2 regions of the Thermoanaerobacter siderophilus SR4 genome follow, and region 1 is predicted to be linked to the other one. Evidence: predicted binding sites of a transcription regulator. Region 1 holds the regulator's gene; the other holds the start of a gene.

The links. Region 1 encodes ArgR, which controls arginine synthesis, uptake and breakdown. Its sites were predicted from a motif close to ANTGNATAAANATACA; they were not measured.
Region 2: argC (N-acetyl-gamma-glutamyl-phosphate reductase) is a predicted target of ArgR. The motif match lies at 5,157-5,172, and genes of this name have one in related genera.

Annotation. Positions count from the first base shown of each region.
Region 1 is NZ_CM001486.1:2,314,177-2,322,475, reverse strand. It holds gene THESIDRAFT1_RS11470 (hypothetical protein) at 1-431, shown strand, start outside; partial or broken gene dxs (1-deoxy-D-xylulose-5-phosphate synthase) at 425-2,286, shown strand; gene THESIDRAFT1_RS11460 (TlyA family RNA methyltransferase) at 2,289-3,083, shown strand; partial or broken gene THESIDRAFT1_RS11455 (NAD(+)/NADH kinase) at 3,133-3,982, shown strand; partial or broken gene THESIDRAFT1_RS11450 (transposase) at 4,189-5,467, opposite strand; gene THESIDRAFT1_RS11445 (arginine repressor) at 5,661-6,116, shown strand; partial or broken gene recN (DNA repair protein RecN) at 6,134-7,833, shown strand; gene spoIVB (SpoIVB peptidase) at 7,953-8,299, shown strand, end outside.
Region 2 is NZ_CM001486.1:1,023,774-1,032,072, forward strand. It holds gene carA (glutamine-hydrolyzing carbamoyl-phosphate synthase small subunit) at 1-734, opposite strand, end outside; gene THESIDRAFT1_RS05020 (acetylornithine transaminase) at 736-1,920, opposite strand; gene argB (acetylglutamate kinase) at 1,907-2,806, opposite strand; gene argJ (bifunctional glutamate N-acetyltransferase/amino-acid acetyltransferase ArgJ) at 2,803-4,023, opposite strand; gene argC (N-acetyl-gamma-glutamyl-phosphate reductase) at 4,065-5,099, opposite strand; gene THESIDRAFT1_RS05040 (NADP-dependent isopropanol dehydrogenase) at 5,461-6,519, shown strand; gene THESIDRAFT1_RS05045 (sulfide/dihydroorotate dehydrogenase-like FAD/NAD-binding protein) at 6,714-7,592, shown strand; gene gltA (NADPH-dependent glutamate synthase) at 7,579-8,299, shown strand, end outside.

The DNA of each region.
Region 1 (8,299 bases):
ATATAATAGGTACAGCAGTAATTTCAGGCAGAGAAGAACCTTTTCATGCAATGGCGGCTAAAAAAGTATTTGGAGCAAAGGAAGCCATAAAACTTCTTAGAAATGCTAATATTGTGGCTAATTTTTGCAATGACGTAGTAGGAGATATTTCTGGAATTGTTTCTGGTGCTGCTCTGATGGCAATAATTGTAAAATTAGCTTTTGAGGGACCCAAAGGCTCTATTTATACTGCGATTTTAGGAGGTTTATTATCTGCCATTACAATTGGAGGAAAAGCTATTGGTAAAAATATAGGTATAGCTAAAAGCCAGTCTATTGTTTATACAGTTGCTGTAATTTTTGCTTGGATAGAAAAAAACACGGGTATAAAGATTTTGCCCGATTATAAAAATAATAAAAGGAAAAAAGAAAGTGAGGGTTTTAAATGTTAGAACAAATTAACAGCCCTTATGATTTAAAAAAATTGACAAAAAGGACTTTCCACTGCTTTGTGAAGAAATACGCCAGTTTTTAATAGAAAAGGTGTCTAAAACAGGTGGGCATTTAGCTTCAAACCTTGGAATTGTTGAACTTACAGTTGCACTTCACTATGTTTTTAATTCACCTGTTGACAAAATAATTTGGGATGTTGGGCATCAATGTTATGTACATAAAATAATTACAGGTAGGAAAGACCAGTTTGATACTTTAAGGAAATTCAATGGCCTTTCTGGTTATACTAAAAGAACGGAAAGTGTGCATGATATATTTGGAGCAGGTCACAGTAGCACCTCTATATCTGCAGCATTGGGTATTGCCAAGGCAAGAGATTTAAAGGGTGAAAAATATTCTGTTGTAGCGGTAATCGGTGATGGAGCTTTGACAGGTGGCATGGCTTTTGAAGCATTAAATAATGCAGGAAGGTCTAAAACAGATTTGATTGTCGTGCTAAATCACAATGAGATGTCTATTTCGGAAAACGTAGGTAGTTTATCTTTGTATTTAAGTAAACTTAGAACTGACCCTACTTACAACAAATTAAAACAAGAGGTTGATAATTTACTCAATATTGTACCTCCAATAGGAAAAAGCCTTCATAAATACATTGAAAGAATTAAGGATTCTGTAAAACAGTTAGTAGTGCCAGGAATGTTTTTTGAAGAGATGGGCTTTACATATTTAGGACCTATTGACGGACATGACGTTGATAGCCTAATAGAGGTTTTAGAAAGAGCAAAGAAAATAAAAGGACCTATTTTAGTACATGTTATCACAAAAAAAGGCAAAGGCTATAAATTTGCAGAAAAATTTCCTGATAAATTTCATTCTGCAGCTCCTTTTGACATACAAACAGGTAAGTTTGTAAATGAGGGGCAGGCGACTTATTCTGATGTATTTGGGAAGACTCTTACTGAAATGGCATTAAAAGATGACAAAATTGTTGCAATAACTGCTGCCATGCCAGAGGGAACAGGGCTTATTCATTTTGCAAAATTGATTCCTGAAAGATTTTTTGATGTAGGAATAGCAGAGCAGCATGCTACTACCTTTGCAGCAGGAATGGCAGTGCAAGGATATAAACCTTATTTTGCAGTGTATTCTACCTTTTTACAAAGAGCTTATGACCAGCTTATACACGATGTATGTATACAAAAATTACCTGTTGTTTTTGCAATTGATAGAGCGGGAATTGTAGGAGAGGATGGAGAAACCCATCAAGGAGTTTTTGACCTATCATATTTGAGGCCTATACCTAATATAGCGATTATGTCTCCTAAAGATGCCAATGAATTAGTTGAAATGGTTAAATTATCAAGAAATCTTGACTTCCCTGTTGCCATAAGGTATCCAAGGGGAAAAGCAGGAGAATTCGATATTACAAGAGAATGCAGTATAGAGTTTGGAAAGGCAGAGTTAATTTCTGAAGGAACAGAAATAGCAATTTTTGCATTAGGAAGAATGGTAGGAAAGGTGTTAGAAGCAAAAGCAATTTTAAAAGCTTCTGATTTGCAACCCTTTATTGTCAATTTGAGATTTGTCAAACCTGTAGATGAAGAGCTGATTTTTGATATCTCAAACAAAGTTAAATTTATTGTTACAGTGGAAGACAATGTCATAGCTGGTGGTGTTGGAAGCGCTATACTCGAGCTTTTAAATTCTAATGGAATATATAAGCCAGTTTTGCGTTTGGGGTTTCCTGATAAATTTATTGAACACGGAGATGTGGAAAACTTGTTTAAAAAATACAATTTAGATGCTGAGTCTATCGCAAATACTATACTACAAAAATATAAGGAAATGAGGTAAATATGGCTTCAAAAAAAGAAAGATTGGATGTTTTGCTTGTTCAAAAAGGTTTTTTCTCCTCAAGAGAAAAAGCAAAAGCTTCTATTATGGCAGGAGAAGTATATGTTGATGGCAAGAGAATTGAAAAAGCTGGAGAGTTTGTCAACATAGAATCTTCAATTGAAGTAAAAACTAATTCTTTACCTTATGTAAGTAGAGGTGGGCTAAAGTTACAAAAAGCTATAGAAACGTTTAATATTAATGTGACTGGCAAGATTGCCTTAGACATTGGAGCTTCCACAGGAGGTTTTACTGACTGTCTTTTAAAACACGGTGCTTTGAAAGTATATGCTGTAGATGTAGGATACGGACAATTGGATTGGAGTTTAAGAAATGACCCTCGGGTCATAAACATGGAAAAGACTAATATAAGATTTTTAGAGACATTGCCTGAAATAGTGGACATGATCACAATAGACGTTTCTTTTATCTCCCTTGAACTTGTTATACCTTCTGCAGATAAATTTTTAAAACCAGAGGGAGATTTGATAGCTTTAATAAAACCTCAATTTGAAGCAGGGAGAGAAAAAGTAGGTAAAAAAGGCGTCGTGAGAGACCCGGCCGTTCATAGGGAAGTGATTGAAAAAATTGTGACTTTGTTTCAAAAGTTTAACTACGGTATAATAGGTATTACCTATTCTCCTATAAAAGGGGCAGAAGGCAATATAGAATATTTAATTTACGGCAAAAAGGGAATTGAAAAGCAACACAATTTTGACATTACGAAAATTGTAAAAGAGGCATTTAAAAATTTGTAGCAGGAAAATTTGTTTTTTTGTAGAATATGATAAATGTGGTGATATTATAATGAAAAAAGTCGGTGTAATTCCAAATATTAATAAAGATAAAGACTTAGAAGTGACAAAATCTGTAGTAAAATGGCTATTGGAGCATGGTTCTGAACCATATCTTAACGAAATAGTTGCGTCTAAAATGGGTTATGATGAATACGGTAGAAAATCTACAGATATATATAGTAAATGCGATTTTATAATTGCTTTAGGTGGAGATGGTACTATTTTAAATGTTGCAAGGCTTTGTGCGCCTTTTGACACGCCTATTTTTGCCGTGAATTTAGGTCATCTTGGATTTCTTACGGAAGTAGATGTAAATGAGGTGTTTGTTTCTTTAGATAAAATATATAAAGGAGAATATACAGTAGAAAAAAGGATGATGCTAGAGGCAAATGTAGTTAAAAATGATATGGAGATTATTAATTTTAGAGCTTTGAATGATATTGTCATTACAAGAGGAGCTTTTTCAAGAATGGCTCGTATAAATACCTATGTCAATAATAACTATGTAGATACTTATTTAGCAGATGGAGTAATAATTGCAACTCCTACTGGTTCAACTGCTTATTCACTTTCAGCAGGAGGTCCTATTGTATATCCTACAGTAGAAGTTATAATAATAACACCTATATGTCCCCATACTTTATATTCAAGGTCTATAATAGTTTCACGAGAGGATGTCCTCAGGTTGGAAATAAGCGAAGAGAATCAAGATTTAATGATAACAACCGACGGACAACAGGGATATAAACTTGATTATAGAGATATAATTTACATTAAAAAAGCAATGAATATACCAATCTTATAAAAGTAAAAATACCAATTTTTTTGACTTATTGAGGGACAAACTTACAGAAAGATAAAATAGGGATGTGCAAAATTAATTAAAATAATCATAATCAAAAACCAAAATATGTATTACATACAATATATAGTAATCAACACTGACAATCAAACATAAAGGAAGTGGTAAGGGAAAAGAAAAGACAAAAAGAGGAGCTAAAAAAGGGCATAAATATCCTGTAGAAGTCAAATGTTAAAAAATGGCATGAAATAGATTCAATAAAAATTAGGCCGATTGCATCAAAGCAACAAGAGATCTAAACTCATCATATTTGCCCAATTTAATAGCTACAATAGCGACAGTAAGCAAAGTAATATGGCCAAAAGTATTAAGGTTGCTCACAGAATTAATATTTCTAACATAAGCCTTTTCAAAATCCAGAGCTTTAAAGCGGGAATTATATCTTTCTGATTCAATTCTCAATTTGTAGACGGCCTTAAAATATAGGGAGTCTCTATTAATAGAGGACCTATAATCAGAAGATATAATAGCATACTTAGTACAGCCTCTATGCTTTTTGCCATTAAAATATTTAGGATGATTTATAGGGCAGGCAGAATCATCCTTAGAATTACAGAACTTGCAAACAAATTTTTGCTTAATAAAACCATCAAAATATTGCTTGCCATCTTTAAGCATTTTAATACCCGCTTCACAGACCATATAACCATCATCAGTCAGAGGGGGATTTTTAGAATTACGCTTGTTAAGAGGAATAAAGCAATGACCGTGGAGAATATTTCTAACATAATTATAAAGTTTCTTAACATCATAGCCTTTATCAGCAATAAAATTAACATACTTAAGGTTAAACCACTTATTAGTCTTCTCAAGCAAAGACAAAGCGACTTCAAAATCAGGGGCATCAGCGGGGGGTAGTAGTTTCAGCGATGGGTAAACCAGAGATAGCATCAACAATAATGTGATTTTTATAGCCCCAATAAAACTTATAGCGTTTATTAGAAGAATCGTTAGAAGCAGAATAAACGCCTAATTTACAATCCTTATCAGAGTTAGGCTGATTATCTTTAGAGAATTTATTTTTAGAAAAAGACTTAGGGTTATTTAACTTAGTGTTAGCTTTAATAGGGGTAGAGTCCATGGAAATAAACTCACCAGAGATAATGCCCATATTTTTGAGGATATTGACCTGGTTTTGAAAGATAGAGGCCAAATAATCATGAGAGAACTCATTAATAAAACGGCGAAAAGTCCAATAAGAAGGAAGAGGTTTAGAAATGTCGAAGCCACAAAGATGAGCAATGATAAGATTATTGCGGAGATAATCTAAAAGGTCAGAAATTGTGCCAAATCTTTCAGCTTTCATGACAATAAAAGCTCTAAAAAGTGCATGATGAGAGTAACCCTTACGGCCAGGACTAGAGGAAGGGAATTCAGGTATTGAAGACAGGTCAAGATTTTCAAACATAGAAGAATAGAAATCAATTTTAGACTGAGAGGTAAAGAGTTCAGGTATATTTAAAAGTAATTGAAGCTGGTACATGTAGGATTTCCTCCTTCTTAAAAATTTTTTATAGTGTATATATAATAATTCGACAAATGGGAGGGGAAATCCTACATAAAAGATAAAAAATTCAAGAGTGATAGGAAAAAGTAATGTCTGTAGAATGGCTTAAATGAAGGCTTCTGAATTTTGCACAAGTCTAAGATAAAAAGTAAAAGAGGTGAAGATTACTATGATGAAAATAGCTCGACACGCTAAAATTCTTGAAATAATATCTGAAAAAGAAATTGAAACACAGGAAGAGTTAGCAGCTGAACTTCAAAAACAAGGTATTGATGTGACTCAAGCGACTGTGTCAAGAGATATAAAAGAATTGAGACTGATAAAAGTTTTAACAGAGGATGGAAAAAGATATAAATACGCCCCGATGGGAAAAGTAGATAGCCATATTACAGATAGACTAATGACTTTATTATCTGAGTCTATAGTGAGCGTGGATTATGCTGGAAATATCATAGCTATAAAAACGTTATCAGGCACAGCTCCCGCAGCAGCAGAGGCGATTGATACATTAAATTGGAAAGATATAGTTGGAACTTTAGCAGGTGACAATACCATTTTTGTTTTAGTGAGAAATGAAGAAGCTGTTCAAGAGCTATTGGAGAAATTCAGAAAGTTAGTTAAGTGATTTTTGGGGGTTTTGTTATGCTTTTAGCACTTAGCATCCAAAACGTTGCACTTATTGACAAGGCAGAAATACAATTTGAAGAAGGATTCAATGTATTAACTGGAGAAACAGGAGCAGGGAAATCTATAGTTATAGACTCGGTTTTGCTGCTTTTAGGTAGTCGAGCCAGTAGAGATATAATACGTACTGGTGAAGAAAAAGCTATCGTAGAAGGAATATTTTTTGTGGATTCTAACAAGGATAAAATTGTAGAAATTTTAGAAGAAGTAGGTTTGAGCTTAGAAGAGGATGATACTTTGATAATAAATAGAGAAATTACAAGCAGTGGAAGAAGTTATTGTAGGATAAATGGCAGAATAGTGCCTCTTTCTTTTTTGAGTAAAATAGGTGCTTTCTTGGTAGATATTTTAGGTCAACATGAGCATCAGTTTCTTTTAGACAATACAAAACATCTTTCTATTTTAGATAATTTTGGTGACCAAAAGTTTAAAAGTTTAAAAGAAAAATTTAAAGAGCTGTTAGAAGAATATAGAAAGATACAAAATGAGATTTCAAGTTTTTTTAAAGATGAAAAAGAAAAGAATGAAACAATTGATCTTTTGAAGTATCAAATTGAAGAGATTGAAAAGGCGAATTTGAGCGTAGAAGAGGAAACACAGTTGTTAGAAAAAAGAAATTTGCTTATGAATTTCGAAAAATTATTTACTGCTATGAATTCTAGTTACAAAATTTTGTACGAAGGTAGTGGGAGCTTTTCTGTTTTAGATAATTTACATGTTGTAATAAAAAATTTAGAAACAGCCTTTTCTATAGATGAAAAGCTTAAAGGTTTAAAAGATAAGCTGGAGAATATTCTCTATGAATTAGAGGATTGTGCTTTACAGGTACGGGATTACTTGAATGGCTTAGATTTTAACCAGCAAAGTTTAGAGGAAATAGAAATACGATTAGATCAAATAAATTCCTTGAAAAGAAAATATGGACCTACAATACAGCATATTTTAGAATTTAAAGAAAATAAAAAAGAGAATTAGAGAATATATTAAATTTTGAAGAAAAGCAAGAAGAATTGAAGCTTAAGCAGCAAAAGTTATGGGAAAAAATTTTAGAAGTTGGTGAAGCATTACATCTCAAAAGGAAGCAAATAGCAGATAATATAGAAAAAAATATAAATCAAATTTTAGTTGAACTTAATATGCCAAATGCTTATTTTAAAGTGAATATAGAAAAAATGGAAGAACCTACTGAAACAGGATTTGATAAAATTGAATTTTTAATTTCTACAAATATAGGAGAGCCTTTAAAACCTTTGTCTAAAATTGCTTCTGGTGGCGAGCTTTCGAGAATTATGCTGGCATTAAAAACTATTCTCGCTTCCGCAGATGGAATTTCCACTTTGATTTTCGACGAAGTTGATACAGGAATAAGCGGGAAAACTGCCCAATTAGTAGCTGAAAAAATGGCATATCTTTCTAAAAAACATCAATTGATTTGTGTGACTCATTTACCTCAAATCGCTTCTATGGCAGATACACATTATCGAATCTCCAAAATTACAAAAAATGAAAGAACTTATATAAATGTGGAAAAACTTGACTATCAAGGTAAAATAAATGAATTAGCTCGTATTATGGGAGGATCACATGTTACTCAGACTACTTTAGAACATTCAAAAGAATTATTAGATATTGCATCTCAATTTAAAAGCAAAATTTAATATTTTAGTTTAATCTCACTTCCTTTTACTATCGGATAATATATTGACAGTATATAAAGCTTTAAAAAAGGTTAAGTTAATTTTAGATTAAAATAAGCTGCAAAAAAGGAAGTGAGAGAATGACAAAAAATACAGTAAAATTGCTACTTTTTATATCCTTAAGCTTTTTTTTAGTATTTGCAAATTATTTTACTCCTATACAAGATATAGCGAAAACTCCCTCAAGTTTTAAATTTTTTCAAGGTGAAAAAGTTAATTATAACTTTAATATACCAATAAAAGTAAGTTTTCAAGCTGATAAAAAAGGTTTTTTAAAAATTAATGAGACAGAAGATAAAAATGTTTTAAATTTGAAAGAACCTATTACTATAGAAGCGGTAAACACTGGCACAGTAAATTTGGATTTTAAGCTCTTTGGAATATTTCCTATAAAGCATATCAGTGTTGACATCGTTCCGACAATAAA
Region 2 (8,299 bases), 1.2 Mb from region 1:
GCTATTATTTGATGCCCTAAGCATATTCCAAGCACAGGTTTTATACCTATAAATTGTTTAGTAAGTTCTATTGCATAAACTGCATCTTTAGGGTCTCCTGGTCCATTTGAAAGAAATATTGCATCGGGATTTATTTGCATAACATCATCATAACTTGTATTATAAGGAAACACATAAATATCAAACCCAACAGAATTTAGCATCTTTAAAATACTTTTTTTTGTGCCAAGGTCAATAAAAGCAAGTTTTGGGCCAATACCCGCTATACGATATGACCTTTTTGTAGAAACTTCTTCTAAAAGATTTGTTTGGTCAAATTCTATGTCGTCGTCAGGGTTACAAGTTATAATTCCTCTCATAGTTCCATTTTCTCTAAGCTTTTTTGTCAAAGCCCTTGTATCAATTCCCGATAATACTGGTATGTTGTGCTTATCAAGATAGCTTAAAAGCGACTCCTCACTTTGAAAATTACTAGGCTTATCGCAATATTCCCGTACCACAAATCCTCTTATATAAGGCTTTTCTGATTGAAAGTCGTATTTGTTAATGCCGTAATTTCCTATTAAAGGATATGTCATGACAACTATTTGACCTGCATAAGATGGATCTGTTATGGCTTCTTGATAGCCTGTCATACCTGTGGTAAAAACAACCTCTCCATATCCTTTTTTGTTTTTGCTTATTAACTCACCTTCAAATATGCTTCCATCCTCAAGCTTTAAATAACCTTTCATACTAAAACCCCATTTCACAAAATACATCCTCCAGTATTATTATCGCCGTATCTATTTCCTCTTCTGTCACAGTAAGAGGAGGAACAAACCTCAAGACATTGTGGCTGATACAATTTATGAGTAAGCCTTTTTCCATTGCTTTTGTCACAATATCTCCAGCTTCCTCTAGATTCATCTCACAACCTATCATAAGTCCTTTTCCTCTTATTTCTTTAATAACACTGTGCTTTTCTTTCAAATTTTTAAGCTTTTCTTTAAAGTACTCTCCTTTTTTAACAATACTCTCTAAAAATCCGGTTTTTGTTATCTCATTCATAACCGCAATTCCTGCAGCACAAGCTAGGGGACTTCCGCCAAATGTGGAAGCATGGTCTCCCGGTTGAAAAACAGCTTTATCCTCTTTTGCGACAATTGCTCCTATTGGGAATCCTCCTCCCAATCCCTTTGCCAAAGTCATAATGTCAGGAGTTATGCCGTAATGTTCATATCCAAAAAGTTTTCCCGTCCTTCCTATACCTGTCTGAACTTCGTCTATTATAAAGAGAATGTCATTTTCATCACATATTTCTCTTGCTGCCTTTATATACTCCGGTGTAGCTTCATGGATACCGCCTTCACCTTGCACTACTTCCAGCATAATTGCACATACTTCATCATCAATTGCTTCATAAAGAGCGTCAATATCATTAAAAGGTACATATTTAAAACCAGAAAGAAGTGGGCCAAAACCTTTGTGATATTTCTCTTGACCTGTCGCAGTAAGTGCCCCAAAAGTTCTTCCATGAAAAGAATTTTGGGCAGATATAACTTTGTACCTTTTACTACCGTATTTTAATGAGGCATATTTTCTGGCAAGTTTTATTGCGCCTTCATTTGCTTCTGCACCACTATTTACAAAAAATACCTTGTCCCCAAAGGAGTTTTCCGCGATTGTCTTTGCAAGTTGTATCTGATTCTCATTCCAATAAAGATTAGAACAGTGTATAAGTTTTTCGGATTGGTTCTTTATAGCATCAACTAATGCCGGATGACAATGCCCCAGTGAATTTACTGCAATGCCTGCAACAAAATCGAGATAAACATTCCCTTTGTCATCCCACACTTTTGTCCCTTTTCCCTCTACCAGGGTAATAGGGTATCTGCTGTAAGTATTCATTAGATATTTCTTATCCTCAGAGGTTATCATCGTCAAAACATTCCTTTCCTATCATAGTACCTATTCCTTCATCAGTAAAAATTTCAAGAAGCAATGAATGTGTAAGCCTTCCGTCAATGATGTGAGCTCTTTTCACGCCATTTTCAACAGCTTTTATGCAACATTCAAGTTTTGGTATCATTCCACCGTTTATGCGTCCCGAATTCATAAATTCTTTTGCATGCTCTAAGTCCATTCGGGATATTAGGCTACTTTTATCATTTATATTTGATAGAATTCCTTCGACATCTGTAAGTAAAATTAGTTTTTCAGCCTTTAATGCTTCTGCGATTTTTCCTGCTGCAGTATCCGCATTTACATTGTATGTTTTGCCGTCATCTCCGAAAGATGTCGGTGCAATAACAGGTATATAGCCTTTTTCCAGCATCATCGTTATTACATCTATGTTTACATCTACAATTTTTCCTACGTATCCTATGTCGCCGTTTGAGGTATCTTTTTCCGCCTTTAAAAGTCTCCCATCTTTCCCGCTTACGCCAATCGCCTGGCCCCCTAGTTCATTGATCAAGGATACAATTTCTTTGTTGATACGACCTGTCAGCACCATTTCAACAATTTCCATAGTGGCTTCGTCAGTAACCCGCAGTCCATTTGCAAATTTTGACTCTATCCCTAACTTTTCTAGCATCTTATTTATTTCTGGTCCACCGCCATGTACAACTACGGGGTTTAATCCTACAAATTTCATCAATACAATGTCCTGCATTACCATTCTTTTTAAATTGCAGTCTAACATTGCACTTCCACCGTATTTTATTACAACTGTCTTGCCGGAGAACTTTTTAATATAAGGGAGTGCTTCTATTAAAACATGGGCTTTTGCGATTTCGTCACCATATTTTTGCTTTCTAATCATGTTCTATAACTCCCGTTAATTTTTACATAGTCATAGCTTAAGTCGCACCCCCAAGAAGTCGCACTATATTCCCCGGCCTTCATATCTACGGTTACAGTAATCTCTTTTTCTTTTAAAATTTCTTTGGCTAAAGCCTCATCAAAAAAGATGTAACCTCCGTTTTCACAAACTTTAATTTCTCCTTTCATGCTTTTTAAATATATGTCAACTCTACTTGCGTCAAAATCTGCTCCTGAATATCCCACTGCCGCGAGAATCCTTCCCCAGTTGGCATCTTCACCGAATATAGCTGTCTTTACAAGATTTGAGTTTACGATAGACTTTGCAGCTAATCTTGCATCTTTTTCAGTTTTTGCATTTATTACATTTACTTCCATGAACTTAGTTGCTCCTTCCCCATCCTTCACAATAAGTTTTGCAAGAGTTTTATTCACATACTCTAAGGCTTTATAAAACACATCAAACTCATGAGTCCCTTCTTCTATTATTTTGTTTTGCGCTTCCCCATTTGCAAGTATTACCGCTGTATCATTTGTGCTCATATCTCCATCAACAGAAATCATGTTATAAGTTTTGTCTACAGTTTCTTTAAAAGCTTTGTTTAATGCAACTTTAGTTATACTCGCATCTGTAAGTATAAAAGAAAGCATTGTCGCCATATTTGGATGTATCATACCTGACCCTTTTGCAAACCCTGTCATTGTAACAATTTTACCTTCTATTACAAACTTGGCTGTCACACCTTTTAAAAAAGTATCTGTTGTCATTATAGCTTCAGCCGCTTGGTACCCACCCTCTGTTGAAAGATTTTCTGCCGCAGCCTCAATCCCTTTTAAAACTTTTTCCATAGGAAGAGGTGCACCAATAACCCCTGTAGAACATACCAGCACATTTTCTTCATCTATTTTAAGAAGTTGTGACACTTTTTTGGCCATGTTAACAGCATCCTCAAAACCTTTTTCTCCTGTGCAGGCATTGGCATTGCCACTGTTTATAATGATCGCCTGTGCTATACCTTTTTCTATTCTTTTCATATCAAGAAGGACTGGCGCTGCTTTAACCTTATTCGTTGTAAATACAGCCGCTGCATTTGCCACTTTTTCTGAATATATGAGTGCGACATCTTTTTTGCTTTTTTTAATTCCTGCAAAGATACCCGAAGCCAAAAAGCCTTTCGGCAGTTCAATACTTCCTCCTAAAATCTCCAACTCTTCCATTATCAAATCCTCCAAATCCCTTTTTTTGTTTGTGTTTTTATCTACGGATATATTGGAACTATATCAAGTCCAGTATTTTCATCTATTCCAAACATAATATTCATATTTTGCACTGCCTGGCCTGACGCCCCTTTAACGAGATTATCAATTGCAGACATCACTATTAAAGTATTAGTATGTTTATCAACTTCAAACCCTATGTGACAAAAATTCGACCCATAAACATTTTTTGTTGCAGGGTAATCGCCAGGTTGTAACACTTTTACAAAATACTCATTTTTATAAAAATCGGTGTAAATATTATAAACAGTGTTTACATCCATATCTTTTTTTAGTTTGCAGTACATAGTACTTAAAATTCCTCTTGTCATTGGCGTAAGGTGGGGAGTAAACACAACAGACACTTTTTCACCAAAAACTTTTGAAAGCTCTTGCTCCATCTCTGGGATATGTCTATGCTTTGCAACATTATACGCTTTTATGTTTTCATTGCATTCTGCATACATATTGTTATGGGAGGGATTGTGACCTGCCCCTGATACGCCTGACTTTGAATCAACAATTACATTCCCCTCTATTATGCCATTTTTCAAAAGAGGCATAAGCCCTAATATAACGCTTGTAGGATAACATCCAGGATTTCCTACAACTTGAGCCTCTTTTATAGTATCTCTGTAAACTTCCGGAAGACCATATACCCTTTTAATACCTTCATAATTTTCATAATCTCCACCATACCATTCTTTATAGACAGAGTAATCGTCAAATCTAAAGTCAGCTCCTAAGTCAATCACCTTTACTCCTTTTTTTACAGCTTCTCTGGCGATTTTTGAAGCATGACCTGAAGGCAAAGCCGTAAATATGACATCGCATTCTGACATTGCCTTTTCTAGGCTTAACTCTTCCAACTCTTTGTCGCAAAAACCAATGAGGGATGAATAAACATCCGAAATTGCTTTGGTATTATAACTTTGAGAAGAAAGATATTTTATCTCTACTTTTTCATGCTTTGAGAGAATTCTTATAAGTTCGACTCCTGTATAACCCGTTGCCCCAAATATTCCTACTCTCACCATTTAAAGTGCCTCCCTCTTTTACATCCCCTGTCATTTATTAATATATATACGCTTTGATTTATATTTATGCATAAAGTGTTAAAAAAATATTTTTTAATGCATAAATACAATATTTAATTTATAATTATACAACTTTTATTTTACATTATACCACCATAAAAAATTTTTTCAAGAGTTTTTCATAAAAAATTTCGTTAAATTATTTCGCAAAAATAAAAAATAATGATTGACAAATTCCTAACGATGTGTTATATTATAAATTGTATACTGTATACAATTATAAAATAAATTATTAATAATTAACGGGTTAGCTAGTATTCACATTAATAACTTTCCCAGTATTTCAGGAGGTGTCTTAATAATGAAAGGTTTTGCAATGCTCAGTATCGGTAAAGTCGGTTGGATTGAAAAAGAAAAGCCTACTCCCGGCCCTTTTGACGCTATCGTAAGACCTCTAGCTGTGGCCCCTTGCACTTCGGACGTTCATACCGTTTTTGAAGGTGCTATTGGCGAAAGACATAACATGATACTCGGTCACGAAGCTGTAGGTGAAGTAGTTGAAGTAGGTAGTGAGGTAAAAGATTTTAAACCTGGTGATCGCGTTGTTGTACCAGCTATTACCCCTGATTGGCGAACCTCTGAAGTACAAAGAGGATATCACCAACACTCTGGTGGAATGCTGGCAGGCTGGAAATTTTCGAATATAAAAGATGGTGTTTTTGGTGAATTTTTTCATGTGAACGATGCTGATATGAATTTAGCACATCTGCCTAAGGAAATTCCATTGGAAGCTGCAGTTATGATTCCCGATATGATGACTACTGGCTTTCACGGAGCCGAACTGGCAGAAATAGAATTAGGTGCAACGGTAGCGGTTTTGGGTATTGGTCCAGTAGGTCTTATGGCAGTCGCTGGTGCCAAATTGCGGGGTGCTGGAAGAATTATTGCAGTAGGCAGTAGACCTGTTTGTGTAGATGCTGCAAAATACTATGGAGCTACTGATATTGTAAACTATAAAAATGGTCCTATCGAAAGCCAGATTATGGATTTAACGGAAGGCAAAGGTGTTGATGCTGCCATCATCGCTGGAGGAAATGCTGACATTATGGCTACAGCAGTTAAGATTGTTAAACCAGGCGGCACCATCGCTAATGTAAATTATTTTGGCGAAGGAGATGTTCTGCCTGTTCCTCGTCTTGAATGGGGTTGCGGCATGGCTCATAAAGCTATAAAAGGCGGTTTATGCCCTGGTGGACGTCTAAGAATGGAAAGACTGATTGACCTTGTTTTTTATAAGCGTGTCGATCCTTCCAAACTCGTCACTCATGTTTTTCAAGGATTTGATAATATTGAAAAAGCTCTAATGCTGATGAAAGATAAACCAAAAGACCTAATCAAACCTGTTGTGATATTAACATAAAAATGGGGACTTAAACCCCCATTTTTATGTTGATAAAGCTAAATACAACGGTTTTTTTTTGTGACACATCGGCCTTTTGTTAAAAAATAACAATAAATAGTTATTTTCGTAACATTTTTATTGTCATTAATACTAATAATATCTTCGAAAGTGATAAAATATTGCTGAAATCTTAATAGAAGAGGAGGATTATCATGTTCAAAATTTTAGAAAAAAGAGAATTGGCACCTTCCATCAAGTTGTTTGTAATAGAGGCACCACTAGTGGCTAAAAAAGCAAGGCCAGGCCAATTCGTTATACTAAGGATAAAAGAAGGAGGAGAGCGGATTCCCCTTACTATTGCGGACTACGATGCCCAGAATGGCACTGTTACAATAGTATTCCAAGAGGTAGGTAAAACCACCCGTGAGCTGGGGACTTTGGAAGCGGGAGACTATATAGAGGACTTTGTTGGCCCATTAGGAGTTCCAGTGGAGTTTCCTAATCACAAAAAAGTTTTAGGAATAGGCGGAGGCCTTGGTATTGCTCCACTTTATCCTAAACTCAAAATGCTTCATCAGCAGGGGGTAGAAGTAGTTTCTATTATAGGTGCTAGGACAGCTGAATTGCTAATCTTAGAAGAAGAGATAAAAGCTGTAAGTGACAGGATGTACGTGTGCACCGACGATGGCTCAAAAGGCCGCCATGGGTTTGTCACAGTAGTACTTAAAGAGCTTTTAGAACAAGGTGAAAAATTTGATGAGATTATTATCATAGGTCCCCCGATTTTGATGAAAATAGGAAGCGAAATTACCAAGCCTTATGGCATACCCACTATGGTGAGCCTTAATCCCATAATGGTAGACGGCACAGGCATGTGCGGTGGGTGTCGTGTCACCGTAGACGGAGAAATCAAATTTGCTTGCGTTGATGGTCCGGCTTTCGACGGCCATAAAGTAGATTTCGATGAACTAATAAAAAGATTGGCCACTTATAAGGAGGAAGAAAAAATTTCCCTCGAAAGATTTAATGAAGCTCATGAATGCAAATTAATCAACAAAATAGAAGGAGCTGATAAAGATGCCGTTAAATAGAAGCAAAAAGAAAACACCCATGCCTACCCAAAAGCCTGAAGTCCGCAGGCGTAATTTTAACGAAGTAGCTTTGGGCTATTCGGAAGAAGAGGCAGTTAGTGAAGCCCAGAGGTGCCTTCAGTGTAAAAAACCAGGATGTGTTGAAGGGTGCCCCGTTCAGGTACAAATTCCCCAGTTTATAAAACGTATTGCAGAAAGAGATTTTGAAGGAGCTATAAAGATTATAAAAGAAACCAACAGCTTGCCCGCCATATGTGGCAGAGTCTGTCCACAAGAAGCACAATGCGAGAAAAACTGTGTTTTGGGCAAAGTAGGTGAACCTGTGGCCATAGGTCGCCTAGAACGGTTTGCAGCAGACTGGGAGAGAACAAAAGGTATCCGTCCCCCGGTAATTCCTAAAAAGCTTGGTAAAAAAGTGGCCATCATCGGTTCCGGGCCCGCCGGTCTCACCTGTGCAGGAGATTTGGCTAAACTCGGCTATGATGTAACGATCTTTGAAGCTCTTCACAAACCCGGCGGCGTACTGGTATACGGTATTCCTGAATTCAGGCTACCGAAAATTATAGTGGAACAAGAAGTAAAGTTTATACAACAGCTGGGCGTAGAAATTAAAACCAACATGGTTATGGGCAAAGTTCTGACGATAGACGACCTTTTTGAAATGGGGTATGAGGCTGTCTTTATCAGCACCGGAGCTGGCCTCCCGA